4 regions of the Peribacillus sp. NPDC096447 genome follow, and region 2 is predicted to be linked to each of the others. Evidence: a T-box and tRNA genes for the amino acid it is inferred to sense, from the RefSeq annotation. Region 2 holds a T-box; the other regions hold tRNA genes.
The links. A T-box is a leader RNA that pairs with one kind of tRNA and senses whether it is charged. The one in region 2 lies ahead of argS (arginine--tRNA ligase), so its partner is inferred to be a tRNA-Arg.
Positions count from the first base shown of each region.

Region 1: it has a tRNA-Arg gene. The T-box ahead of argS (arginine--tRNA ligase) is inferred to sense a tRNA for this amino acid. The anticodon was not compared.
Region 3: it has a tRNA-Arg gene. The T-box ahead of argS (arginine--tRNA ligase) is inferred to sense a tRNA for this amino acid. The anticodon was not compared.
Region 4: it has a tRNA-Arg gene. The T-box ahead of argS (arginine--tRNA ligase) is inferred to sense a tRNA for this amino acid. The anticodon was not compared.

Region 1 is NZ_JBIWEV010000004.1:478,501-481,848, forward strand. It holds partial or broken gene ACIQZD_RS16695 (polysaccharide deacetylase family protein) at 1-803, opposite strand, end outside; tRNA gene ACIQZD_RS16700 (tRNA-Arg) at 1,001-1,074, shown strand; gene ACIQZD_RS16705 (acyltransferase family protein) at 1,266-3,254, opposite strand.
Region 2 is NZ_JBIWEV010000010.1:71,803-75,150, reverse strand. It holds gene ACIQZD_RS23840 (SET domain-containing protein) at 1-286, shown strand, start outside; gene argS (arginine--tRNA ligase) at 339-2,018, opposite strand; T-box leader at 2,053-2,271, opposite strand; gene ACIQZD_RS23830 (response regulator) at 2,339-2,884, opposite strand; gene desA (Delta(5) desaturase DesA) at 2,978-3,348, opposite strand, start outside.
Region 3 is NZ_JBIWEV010000004.1:239,940-243,287, reverse strand. It holds gene whiA (DNA-binding protein WhiA) at 1-678, shown strand, start outside; gene ACIQZD_RS15575 (HPr family phosphocarrier protein) at 699-956, shown strand; gene clpP (ATP-dependent Clp endopeptidase proteolytic subunit ClpP) at 1,054-1,662, opposite strand; tRNA gene ACIQZD_RS15565 (tRNA-Arg) at 1,952-2,023, shown strand; gene rpoN (RNA polymerase factor sigma-54) at 2,341-3,348, shown strand, end outside.
Region 4 is NZ_JBIWEV010000001.1:679,643-682,990, forward strand. It holds gene ACIQZD_RS03390 (GIY-YIG nuclease family protein) at 1-249, opposite strand, end outside; gene ACIQZD_RS03395 (DUF2087 domain-containing protein) at 268-1,023, opposite strand; gene ACIQZD_RS03400 (hypothetical protein) at 1,298-1,558, shown strand; gene ACIQZD_RS03405 (hypothetical protein) at 1,650-1,850, opposite strand; tRNA gene ACIQZD_RS03410 (tRNA-Arg) at 2,043-2,116, opposite strand; gene ACIQZD_RS03415 (metallophosphoesterase family protein) at 2,288-2,800, opposite strand; gene ACIQZD_RS03420 (XTP/dITP diphosphatase) at 2,803-3,348, opposite strand, start outside.

The DNA of each region.
Region 1 (3,348 bases), on a different contig from region 2:
CCCATCGTCTGATAACCCGGGTGAAATCCGAACTCGATGCAGGGCATGCATCCCTTGTTCCCTTGAAGCTCCCCTAGGTTCGGTAGTGACTGCCATCTGTATCCGGCTTCTTCTGACAGCCTGAGAGTCACTTCGTTATACCGGCCAACCGGATAGGAAAGCACTGTCGTGTCCTGGTCGAGAATACGGTCGAATAGCCCCTTCGACTGGACCATTTCAGCTTCTTGCTGCTCTGCCGTCATGCGGTTCAGCTCCAAATGGTTGATAGTATGGCTTTCGATCGAAATCCCATTCCCGCTCATCTCCATCATTTGATTTTCAGTCAGGTGATGACCTTTATCAATGGACTTCCCGATCATGAAAACAGTTGCTTTCATATCATTTTCTTTTAATATCGGGAAAGCCTCCGTGAAGTTATCTGTATAGCCATCATCAAAAGTAAGCCAGACGCACTTCTCACTTGGCATCCGGTTCTCGGTTAAAACGAGGAATGCTTCTTCAGGAGATAATGTATAGTAGCCATTCTCCCGAAGCCAAGCCATCTGAGAACGGAATTCCTCTCTTGGAACCCGAAGGCGATTACCTTCAGAAATGCTATGATACATCAAGATTGGAAGCTGGACGTCGGACTCGGCCGTTATCCAGTCTTCCGTATCGATTTTGCCCTCCACTTCCTGCCCTTCCGCATTCTGCGGAGCCGTCCTTGTGCCTATACCTTCTAAAATCCCTTGTGAGCATCCAGGTAAAATCAAAATCCCCAGCAATGCAACCATCCATAAAACTCTATATTTTCCCACTATCATTCTCCTGATTTTTTATAGTAAAATAGTACCGGAAAACTAGTGATTAATAAAGTATTCCATTAAATGAAAAAAAGGAAAGATGAGAGCTTAGTGACCTGTTAAGCATTAATGAGGATTTTTTTTCATAAGTATGTGCTATTAGCTTGAAAAGTTTGCCTATAAGAAATATAATAAATAAGTCGTCGACTTTTTTATATGTCCCAGTAGCTCAGCAGGATAGAGCGACAGCCTCCTAAGCTGTAGGTCGTAGGTTCGATTCCTATCTGGGACGCTAATTAAAAAACCCTGTTACAATGCGGTTCTTCCGCGTAGTAACAGGGTTTTTTCTTGTGATTTATGGGGCGGTTAGACAAAGCTAATCACAAGTTCATATAAAAAAATCCGAGCCCTGTAAAACACAGAACTCAGATTTTTTATATCAAGATAACCAATAGTTCCAAACAAAATTCCCTTTAGCTATACTTACTTTCTATCTAAGCCTATCTCGTTGATTTTTTCTTCAAAAATAGGTCCAAAACTTTCAGAATAAGTATTCGTTAAATGTCTATTGTCCCGATAAATTATAACATTGCCAATAATGGGCTGAAATTTACCGTTCACTTTAAAGTAATCTGTTAAGTCAATTTTATGCAATGATTTATTCTCTTTTTCAAATTGTCTCCAAAAGCTTTCGTCTTTCTGATTATCTACTGAATTCATTTTTTTTGTAGTTTCTTCTAGTCCATCTGTTTCTAATGATTCCAGTACATTAAAACTATATCTTGGATCATCACGAACAGCTAACACTTCAATACCATATTCATCTTTAACATACTGCAGCTGATCAACCATCTGTTGCTGTATTTTATTATTAGGCGTATCAGAAGCTGTGGCGTGAGAAATGACTAGATCTACATCTGCATCCTTTAGATAATCGAGAACATTATTGACCCAGATACCTTTCAAATCATCATCCGCATAACCTGTTGAAAAACGTGTACCTGAACGGGTCATATTCAATACACGATAATTATCATCTTTTGTTGCTTGTAATATGGCACCTAACCAATGCTCTGAATGGGAACTGCCGATCAGGGCAATTGTAGCATCGTAATTTTCAGTTTCGCCATATTCCCCAATTTTCAAGTCACTTTCCTTCAACCCTTGGTTACTGCCGTCCAAATGCGCTTGTGGTAAATCATCAAAGACTTCAGAATATGATGGAATTGGTTCTTGATCAGGTATATCATCAGGGTTTTTTACAGCTAACGCTCCTGGATAATTTTTATCGTTTATATTATTTTCCAGTTTATTTTGATCTATATATACTCCAATTAAAAGAGATGCAATCAAGAGTACATTCAAACTGCCCATTATCCCGAGTCTCTTGAATGAGAATTTATTGTCCTTTGAGCTTCGGATTGGTTCTTCTATATACCGAGTCATTAAAAAAGAAAGGGCAATTGATGAAATGATAATAAGCGTTCCGACGATGAATCCTGGAGTTTCTTGGACATTATAACGATAGAACTCCAATAGTACCCAATGCCACAAGTAGATTCCAAAAGCGATTCCACCTAGCTTCACCATTACGGGTGAACCTAAAAAGCGTTTGACACCATATTTTGTATCGCGTGTACCAGACAAAACAATGAATAATGCGCAGGTCATTGGCCATAAGGCAATATACCCCGGAAACATTTCAGATACATTGAAAACTATTCCCGTTAAAATTAAACCGATTAATCCAAGCCACCCTATCACTGTTGCTATATATTTATTTACCTTAATTGATGATAAATTGATACAGAGCAAACTGCCTAAAGCAAATTCCCACACACGTGTCATCGTTATGAAATAAGCCCATGGCTGATTGACAGAGGTTAAATATATGGAGTATATAAAAGAAGAAACAAATAATATTCCTAAAATCGTATTAATTAATGTTTTAACTTTAGTTAATTTATATTTTTTTATTAAAAATAAAATCAAAGTGAATAATAAAAACCAAATTATATAAAATTGTCCTTGTATAGACAAAGCCCAAAAGTGTTCAACAGGTGTTTTCATTTGACTGGAATCTAAATAATCCGTGCTCGAAAAAGCCAGTTGCCAGTTTTGATAGAAAAACATGGAGGCAAATACTTCATGTATAGTTTTATCTAAAATTGATTTAGGTAATAAAAACCAACTTAAAACCAGAACAATTGCAAGAATAAAAAATACAGAAGGAAGTAATCTTTTCATTAATTTTGTGACATATGGCCGAAACCGAAATTCCCCTGTTCGATTAATTGTGGAAACAATTGAAGTAGTAATAAGAAAACCTGAAATTACAAAGAATACATCAACCCCGCCAGAAACACGATTAAGCCATATATGATAAACCGCCACCAGCAGTGCAGCAACAACGCGTAACCCTTCGATTTCGGGTCTGAACTTACTTTCAGTATTAATTAATTTTTGATTCATTTGATTCTATCTCCTACCTTTTGTCATGCATACAATTTAAAATTATATCACTTTACAATAATGATTTGTCAACATAGTAGAAAAGGTTCTTTAA
Region 2 (3,348 bases):
ACCTGTCATCATTTCACCGAAAAGCGAATGGAAATATTTAAAGAAAACGTCACTCTTTCATCACTGTTTCTATTGGGGAGATGACGATGAAACGGCCATTGCCTTAGGAAATGGATCGCTATTCAATCATTCATACACTCCGAATGCGACGTATGATAATAATTTAGATGATTTAACGATAGACTTTTATGCACATAAAGACATAAAGGCTGGCGAGGAAATCACGATCAATTACAACGGTGAAATTGATGATAAATCTCCCTTATGGTTCGATGTCATCGAGTAAGATTTTAAAGAATCCATTTTGAAAGTCCAAAATGGATTCTTTCATTTTACCTTTACATTTTTTTCGGCGCGGAAATTCCCAATAAACTTAGCGCATCCTTCAATACAATCGCTACTGAAAAAGCGAATGAGAGTTTCATTTGTTTCCATTCATCTTCAACGAGGATTTTTGTATGTGCATAATACTTATTGAATGCACGCGATAAATGCAAGCTGAATTTCGCGATTTGTGATGGGTCCGCTTGTTCAAACGATTTTTGGACAATGCTCGGATATTGCTCCAGCAGCTGGATGACTGGCCACGCATATTCACCTAAAGCGTCAAAAGTGATGGCCTGCTCGTTAAATTCACCTTTTTCAAGCAATGAGGAAATTCGCGCATATGTGTACTGTACATATGGACCCGTTTCTCCCTCAAAATTCATCATTTGTTCCAAAGAAAAATCAATATCGTTCATGCGGTTATTTTTTAAATCATTAAAAATTACCGCTCCGACACCGACCTGTCTTGCAACCAGTTCTTTCTGTTCAAGCGCTTGATTTTTTTCTTCAATATTGCGCTTCGCAGTTTCGATCGCCTCTGCCAATACATCCGCAAGGAGCACGACTTTCCCTTTACGTGTCGACATTTTCTTACCGTCTTTTAACATCATGCCAAAAGCTACGTGCTGTAAGTCTTTTGACCATTCATACCCCATTTTTTCAATGACGTTAAAGAGTTGTTTAAAGTGCAGGGATTGTTCGTTTCCGACAACATAAAATGTTTTCTTCGCCTCATACTGTTTTTTACGATACATGGCTGCAGCTAAATCACGCGTGGCATAAAGTGTCGCACCATCCGTTTTCGTAATCAAACAAGGCGGCATATCTTCCAATTGCACGACATAGGCACCTTCGGATAGGGCAAGTAAGCCTTTTTCTTTTAGTTCCCCGACAACCGCATCCATTTTGTCATTGTAAAACGCTTCGCCGGCATAGGAATCAAAACGGATGCCCAATAAATCATAAATCGTCTCAAACTCTTTTAGAGACGCATCCCTGAACCATTTCCACAATGCCAATGCTTCCTCGTCCCCATCTTCAAGCGACTTGAAGCTTGCGCGTGCTTGTTCATTCAACGATTCATCACTTTCGGCTCTATCATGGAACTTCACATAGATTTTCAATAATTCCTGAATCGGCGAAGCTTCTATCGCCTCTTTGTCGCCCCATAGCTTATACGCGACAATCAACTTGCCGAATTGCGTGCCCCAATCTCCTAAATGATTAATACGCACGGCATTGTAGCCATTTTTTTCGGCGATGTTAGCCAGTGCATTCCCTATGACCGTTGAGCGTAAGTGCCCCATGGAAAAAGGTTTGGCAATATTCGGGGAGGAATAATCAATCACGACATTTCCCTGTACAGGCTGCATCGAACCATACTGATCCTTTTCACTTAATACCGTTTGCAGCACGTTTTCCGTCACCAGCTGTTGATTGACGAAGATATTCAGATAACCACCCACAACGTTCACTTCTTGGATCAACTTACTATTTAATTGTTGGGCTATTTCAGACGCAATCACCTGAGGCGACTTTTTGAATTTTTTCGCAAGAGTAAAGCATGGAAAGGCGACATCACCTAATTCCATCAATTTTGGCTTTTCCATTAATTTTTCTATTTCACTAGCTGGCATTTCATTGTTCAAAGCAGTTGAAATCAATTCTGCAATTGGTTTATTCATCGTCATTTTCCCTCCTAAACAAAAAAGCCCCCGCCTCTAAATAAGAGACGAGAGCATGAATTCCCGTGGTACCACTCTAGTTGCCACAAATTGTGACCACTTTCCATTGTTAACGAGGTGACTCCCCGATATTCCCTACTAAACGGTTCAAGAAATTTCTCCAAAGTGCGCTTCATTCATCCGTCCTGCATTAGGCTCCCACCATCCCTAACTCGCTTTCCAATTCAAAATGAACTACTCTCTTCATCACAGAATTTTCAATATTATAATTTAATCCATCGTACACAATTTAAAAAAACGTGTCAACAGGATTTAAGAAACAAATCCTAACCAGCCGGTAACTTCATTTTATCCTTGATGGTGGAAAAATATTTCCTTACTGTCCCAATTGTGCCGCTTTGCTGATTAGACGCCTCAATTTTTAATTGACCATCGGCTAACAAACCTAACACTCCCATTTCCCGGCCATTATTGCTGGAAGACTCATCTATAAGTTCTGGGGAATATATTCGCTTGCCATCCATTATGCTGCGAATGGAGCAAGCTAACTCTTCACCCGGGCTATCCTTCAATAAATAACCACTTACATTAGCCTTTATTGCGAGTTGAAAATAACCAGTCCTTCGGAATGTCGTTAAAATGACCACTTTACATTCAATTGACCTTAATGCTTCTGCTGCCTCAAGTCCGCTCATTACAGGCATCTCCATATCCATGATACAAACATCAGGCTGTAATTGGTGGACAAGGGCCACCGCTTCTTCTCCATTACCGGCTTGCCCGACAATTTCTATATCTTCTTCAAGATTGAGTAGAGAACTTATTGCCTCTAAAAGCATTTGCTGATTCTCTGCAATGACAATTCGAATCATTTTAAGTTCTCTCCTTTATCGAGTTCCTTATATGAAGCAAAGACTCCCCCAAATCCGAGGATTATTAAGGGAGTCTGGAATGATACATGAACGTTACAGTTCAGATTTCACTTGGGCGGGAACACTTTTTTTCGTTAAATATTTTATATCTTTGAAACCGATAAAATTCTTGGATTCCTCATCCCATAAACGGAAACGGAGTGAGCGCAAGCTTGTCGCAAGAGTAATCGTTGGAACGTTCTCTAAAGGCTGCGTATTATTGTGCGCCATTTCCAATTTATAGTTAGGTACCCTTGGACTTAAATGGTGAACATGATGGTAACCGATATTACCAGTAAGGAATTGCATCAGTTTTGGAAGCTTATAAAAAGAACTTCCCTCCACTGCTGCCAATACATATTCCCACTCCTCATTTTCTTCAAAATAAGAGTCCTCAAATGTATGCTGGACGTAAAACAGCCAAA
Region 3 (3,348 bases), on a different contig from region 2:
GGGCAGCGGGTTTTAACCGATTTGGAAATTTTAGGAGATGGCTTTGAAATTCTCCATGCTATATCCGATACTATTGTTGGGAAGAAATGCTGTAAGCGTTCTTACCTAAGAGGTGCATTTCTTGCGGGGGGTTCGGTGAATAATCCAGAAACGTCTTCCTATCACCTAGAAATTTTCTCACTTTATAAAGAGCACAATGATGCCCTTTGTGAGCTAATGAATAAGTTTGGCTTGAAGGCCAAGACGCTTGAACGCAAGAAAGGGTACATCATTTATTTGAAAGAAGCCGAAAAGATTGCCGAGTTTTTAAGTATAGTTGGCGCCCATTCAGCTTTATTAAGGTTCGAAGATGTAAGGATTGTCCGTGATATGCGTAATTCAGTGAATCGGCTTGTGAATTGTGAAACAGCCAATTTAAACAAAACGATCGGGGCCTCATTACGCCAGGTTGAAAATATCCATTATATCGAGGATACGGTGGGATTAGGCATTTTACCGGATAAGCTTCGGGAAATTGCGGAGCTTAGGATAGCGTTTCAGGATATAACCTTAAAGGAACTAGGGGAAATGGTTTCCGGGGGAACCATCAGTAAATCCGGGATTAATCACCGATTACGAAAGATTGATGAAATAGCTGACAGGCTCCGTGGGGGAGAGGCTATTGCTGCGAAAAAATAAAGCTAACAGGGGAGATCAAGATGGTGGAAAAGCAAGTTGAGGTAAAATTGAAAACGGGTTTGCAAGCGCGGCCGGCGGCTCTTTTTGTACAAGAAGCTAACCGCTTTCATTCAGATGTTTTTCTTGAAAAAGAAGGAAAGAAAGTGAACGCAAAAAGTATAATGGGGTTAATGAGCCTTGCCATCAGTTCTGGCGTGACCGTGAAGTTAATCGTCGAAGGACGCGATGAGAAAGAAGCGTTAGAGGCATTGGAAGAGTTTGTTCAGCAAGAGGGTTAAAAGAAAAGGATGCTTAAAAGAGCATCCTTTTTTTTCATTATGTAAAAAAGCTCCGGAAGTCGCTAAAAGGCGTTCTCCGGAGCCGTTTGTTGCATGATTATTTAGAGTCTTTTTTATCATCAAGGATGCTGCGCGTGATGACTTTGTCGATCAAGCCATATTCAAGGGCTCTTTCGGAAGTCATGAAGTTATCACGTTCCGTATCTCTTTGAAGGACTTCAATAGGTTGACCAGTACGTTCTGCCAAGATTTGGTTCAGTTTATCTTTCAAGTGAAGGATACGGCGGGCAGCAATTTCAATCTCCGTAGCTTGACCTTGAGCTCCTCCAAGTGGTTGGTGAATCATGACCTCACTGTTTGGCAACGCATAACGTTTGCCTTTTTCGCCAGCGGCCAATAGGAAAGCACCCATGGAAGCGGCCATACCGATGCATACTGTGGATACATTAGGTTTGATATATTGCATAGTATCGTAAATGGCCATACCGGAAGTGATGCTTCCACCAGGGCTGTTGATGTATAGAGTGATATCTTTTTCAGGATTTTCCGCTTCTAAAAATAGTAATTGAGCAACAATGGAGTTGGATACATTATCGTCAATTGCACTTCCTAGCATAATGATCCGGTCTTTTAATAAACGGGAGTAAATATCGTAGGCACGCTCCCCACGACTTGTTTGTTCGATAACTGTAGGAATTAAATTCATGTTCATTTCCTCCTTCGATTAAGAGAATCATTTAAATTCTTTATGTATGTATGATACACTTTTTGGTCAATTTAGGTCAAACAAAACAAACCCTATAATGGATAATTTGTTCGACAATTTTCTGGCTAAGGCTCCTTCCCGATAGATTACTTTATATATTATGCCGCACAGGGATGAATTTCCACATTACCCATAATACCCAAATGACGAAGTTTTAAACCTGATAACCCTTGCAAAGGAGGGGAATCTATCATATAATGAAGTCTGTTGAAAAAATATTTTCTATTACGCCCTCGTAGTGCAACGGATAGAACGCAAGCCTCCGAAGCTTGAAATGCAGGTTCGATTCCTGCCGAGGGCATTACCAATCTTCTGCTTAATAAAGTGGGGGATTTTTTATTGGTCATTTTTAAGAGGGCTCCTAAGATTTTTGGTGAATCCACTCGATTTCCGTAATATTCCATCGAATCCTGTAATGTAAGCCCTGTCTTGAAAATATTCGCGCACACTATTGAAAAATGGTGATTTTTCATTAAAAGTAGTTGTTAAATTTGCATTTCTAACATATAGTATTTAAAACAAATAAACTATTCAGAAAAAAATCGTAAGCGTTTTCATGGGTTTTTGTGTAGAATTTTCTCCTGATAATGTAAAATGGAGTGGGGGAGGGATGAATCGATGAGTATGAATATGAAAGCAGGACTTTTTCAACAGCAAACATTAAAGATGGCAATGACTCAGGAGCTTATGCAAGCTATTACATTGCTGCAATATTCCTCGCAGGAGCTATCGGCTTTTTTAGAAAATAAAATGGTGGAGAATCCATTACTGTCCATAGATCAGCCAACATCGGCTTTATTTCAGCCAACTTTTGACCGGAAAAAGGGGAAACGGACTCTTAAGAATACGTATGATGCCAACTATTGGATTGAACAGATCAGTGAAGATACTATATCGCTTGAACAGCATATCATGTCCCAGGTGAATCACCAGCAGCTTACCGGTGAGCAGCAGAAGGCGTTGCTGCTATTAATTCATAACCTTGATGAAAACGGTTACTTGAGGACTGAGCTGGATGATATATGTATCCCAGGTATATCTCCTATCGTTTTGGAAGAAAGCCTCTCAATTTTACAGGAACTCGAGCCGCATGGAATTGGTGCGAGAAATCTTCAAGAGTGCCTTTTGCTTCAGGTGCAAGCAGAAGGGGTGAATCTGCTTGCAGAATCGATCATAGAAAACCATTTCCTCGATTTTGCTGAAAAGCGCTGGAAAGACCTAAGTAAGAAAATCGGTGTTACAATGAAGGAGATTCAAGAAGTATTTGATTATGTCCAGACATTGAACCCGCGACCGGCTTCACTCTTTTTTCAGGAAAAACCTTCTTATATAGTACCGGATGTGGTCGTGGAAGTTCGTGATGGCATGCTGCTTGTCGGGAATTATGATGGTAACACACCTAATCTTAATGTGGATAAAGGGTATTTAAACCGTATGAAGAGCCATAAGGATCAGGGGGTTCAACGGTTTATCCAGGATAAGTGGCAGGAATACCAATGGATTTCCAGAGGGATCCAACAGAGGAAAGAAACGATATTGAAGGTCATTCAGTGCATCGTCGATAAACAGCCGGCGTGCTTTCATCATGGCCTGAACTATTTGAAACCGATGACGATGAAGGAAATC
Region 4 (3,348 bases), on a different contig from region 2:
ATCTTTCGGCTTCAATACTTCCAGTACCTCAAAAGAAAAAGCATCTTCCCCATATTCGTTCCACTCACCTTGCAGCACTTTATTGGTGTTTGTTCCGACTTCCAATTCAAATCGTTTCCCCTTCAACGTCTTTAAATTCCTGGTGCTTCCGATAAAAACTTTATTATTTACCGTATTTCTGATTTGGTATACACCTGCTTCAACTTTCGTTTCTTTATATAATTGCTTCAATTCTTTTTTACGATCCATCTTTCTTGCCTCCAGTCATCATTTCTTCAGCCAATATTGGCTCCCATCAGGCTTTCTATCCAAGAATCCATATTCTATTAAATATCTTCTCAAAAGAACATGATCATGATAAACGGCACTCAATATTTGATTGATTTCTTTTTCTTCGTATTTCCGCTCATTTTCAAAACGGTTCATAATTTCTCGGAGAATGATCAGCCTTTGTTTTTCCTTTGGCGGGAAAGACTTTAATGCATCATGACTGCCTTTAGGGAAGTATTTTTTCAGTACAGTCACCTTTTCATCCTCGGTAACGTTATAACGATCATCGACCATCGTCGCTTTTTGATGAAGCGGGATAAATGCCGGCGCATGTTCATCTTTATCTTTCAAAAGTTCCATCAGGGCTAAAAACAACTTAGCCTGTCGCTCTTTCTCTTTCAACACAAAACGATGGTTCCGAATGGTGGACGGACTGCCAATCCCCATTTCCTCCTGAACCTCAGCATCATTCTTCCCTTGGTAAAATAGGCGAAGAAGGCGGTTTTGATGGTCCGTGAGACCTGTAAGTTTTTTATCGAGATCGATCAAGTATTCAAAAACGGAGCTGTGTGCATGTTCAATATGAATTCGCATATACCTCTTTGCTTCATAAAGAACCCCATCTTTCGGGTATACTACCCCCTTTTCAACTGCATTTCCGCACAGCAAACAAACATATTGATTCTCACCTTCTATATACCCTTGTTTAAGCTCATTCTGAGATGCGCTCCAAAACATTTCAGCGTCCTTCATAAAACAAACACTTCCCTATAAAGTTTATAATATAATAAACATAATATTAATTCGTTTGCATTATGTCAATGTTTTTTCTAATTTAACTCCAGCAAAGTATCCAAAGATGACCTTGATGGCCAGAGGGCTTCATAACATGCAGCTGACAGGCGAATACACAATCCATTAAACGATTTCCATGACACTATGCCGATATAGTATATTGAATAATAAGCGTAATTTCCCCAATAATATGCTATATAAGCGTGAATAAACTTTAGAGGAGGATATATTATTGAAAGATGAAAACGATGCGATAATTCCATCATTCCATAACACCGATTTACACAAGGCATTACAACATTTATCTGAACAATTCAAGGTATCACTGCCAGAATTACGCGATACGATTGAATCACTTATACAAAACCAATCAAGTGTGATGCAGCTCAGTGAAGAAAATGTTAAAAGTTCACCCGTCGAAGAATTGAATACGGCAATAATCAAAAACCGTGAAATCATTAAAAAAAATCTCCAAACATTAAATAGAATTTGATATAGAAAAAAGGCATCCGATCATGGATGCCTTTTTTCTATGGAGCATATGAAATTCCTAATATAAGTCCTTCGTTAGAGCTCATTAGGTATTAGCTAGGCACAAACTTAAGTATCCCTTCCAGATAAACACCTTGCTCTTTTCGTGTGCATTCCCTCAACTTGATTCTTCCTTCTTTTTCTAACTCCTTGGCTAATTGGACCACTTCTGTTCCATCTTCGGTTATTTCGACTGAGAAGAAATTGCCCCGAGTGGAAGTTTGAATGAACTTGAATAATCTATCTTTATTCATTTAAACATCTCCTTATTTATAACAAGTTCGACATAAAAGGTCATCCACCTGCGATAAATACGAAATAAAAAACTTCTTGTCGTCATACGAACTTTAACAGTTAAAAGGATAGCAAATTGAAATTACCCTCGTTGACTTAAGCCAAAAGTAAAAAAGCCAAAACCTTAGAAGGTTTTGGCTTTTTTTAGTTAGTGTCCCAGGAGAGATTCGAACTCCCGACCGACGCCTTAGAAGGGCGTTGCTCTATCCAGCTGAGCTACTGAGACGTATGATATAAGTTGCGGTAAAACTTATGTATTACCTTAACTGTTCCCTTAGGACACTTCTTATTATAGTAGGATATCAAAAGAAAGTCAACGGTTTTTCAAAAAAAGTTTTTTTCTTTTTTAATGAACCAGGAAGCGGGGAAAAACGCTTCCTGTTCATTATACATGAAGTCATTCCATTTGATAAGCATTTCTTAGTTCTTCAACGATTTTTCCTTCAAGGTCATAATAGATGATTTCAAGTTGGTCATTTCCGATTTCCAAAATGGCATAGGTTTTCTCTTTTCGTCCACGCGGCTGACGTATGCTTCCCGGGTTGATGAAGAGCTTGCCGTCAATCAATTCGGAGCCTGCAGCGTGGGAGTGACCAAAGCAAATAATATCCGCCCCTGTCTCTTCACTTTTATAAGATAGGTTCATCAAGGTCATATTTATGTTATAGAGGTGTCCATGTGTAAGGAAGAAATGCTTGCCTGCAATAATCTCCACAATGTCATTCGGATATGCCGAATCATAGTCACAATTCCCGCGTACGGCTAAGAACCCCGACATGTGAGGGTCATTTCTTTCCAACTCTGAATCACCGCAATGGATCATGGCAGCAACCTCTTGTTTATGACGGTCGGTAATCATGCTGATTTCATGAGTTAAGCCATGACTGTCACTCATTATTAGCACTTTCATCGTCACATTCCTTCTTCCCTTTTTAGAAATAGATCAAGTTTTTCATCTAGAGCCCTCAATGCATTGGCACGGTGACTGATTTTGTTTTTTTCCTCTTTTGTCAATTCGGCGTTTGTTTTACCCTGTTCCTCAACAAAAAAGATGGGATCATAACCAAATCCATTCGCTCCTGAAGGCTGTTCTGTAATCAAGCCTTCCATGGTTCCCGATACCGTGATCGTTTCCTGGTTGGGTGACGCTAGTGCCAAGGCGCAATAAAACCTCGCCGTTCTATCCTCTTTTGGCACGCCTTCCAGTTCCCGGAGGACTTTTTCCGTGTTTGCTTCATCACTCTTGGACTCTCCAGCATAGCGCGCAGAATATACGCCTGGACGGCCCTCCAATGCATCTACAATCAATCCCGAATCATCAGCAATGACAAAACGGCCTAGCTGATGGGCAATGGCCTCTGCCTTCAGGATCGCATTTTCTTCAAAGGTCGTCCCTGTCTCCTCAACATCCGGAGCATCCGGTACATCAAGAAGTGTTTTGACTTCATATCCTTTAGC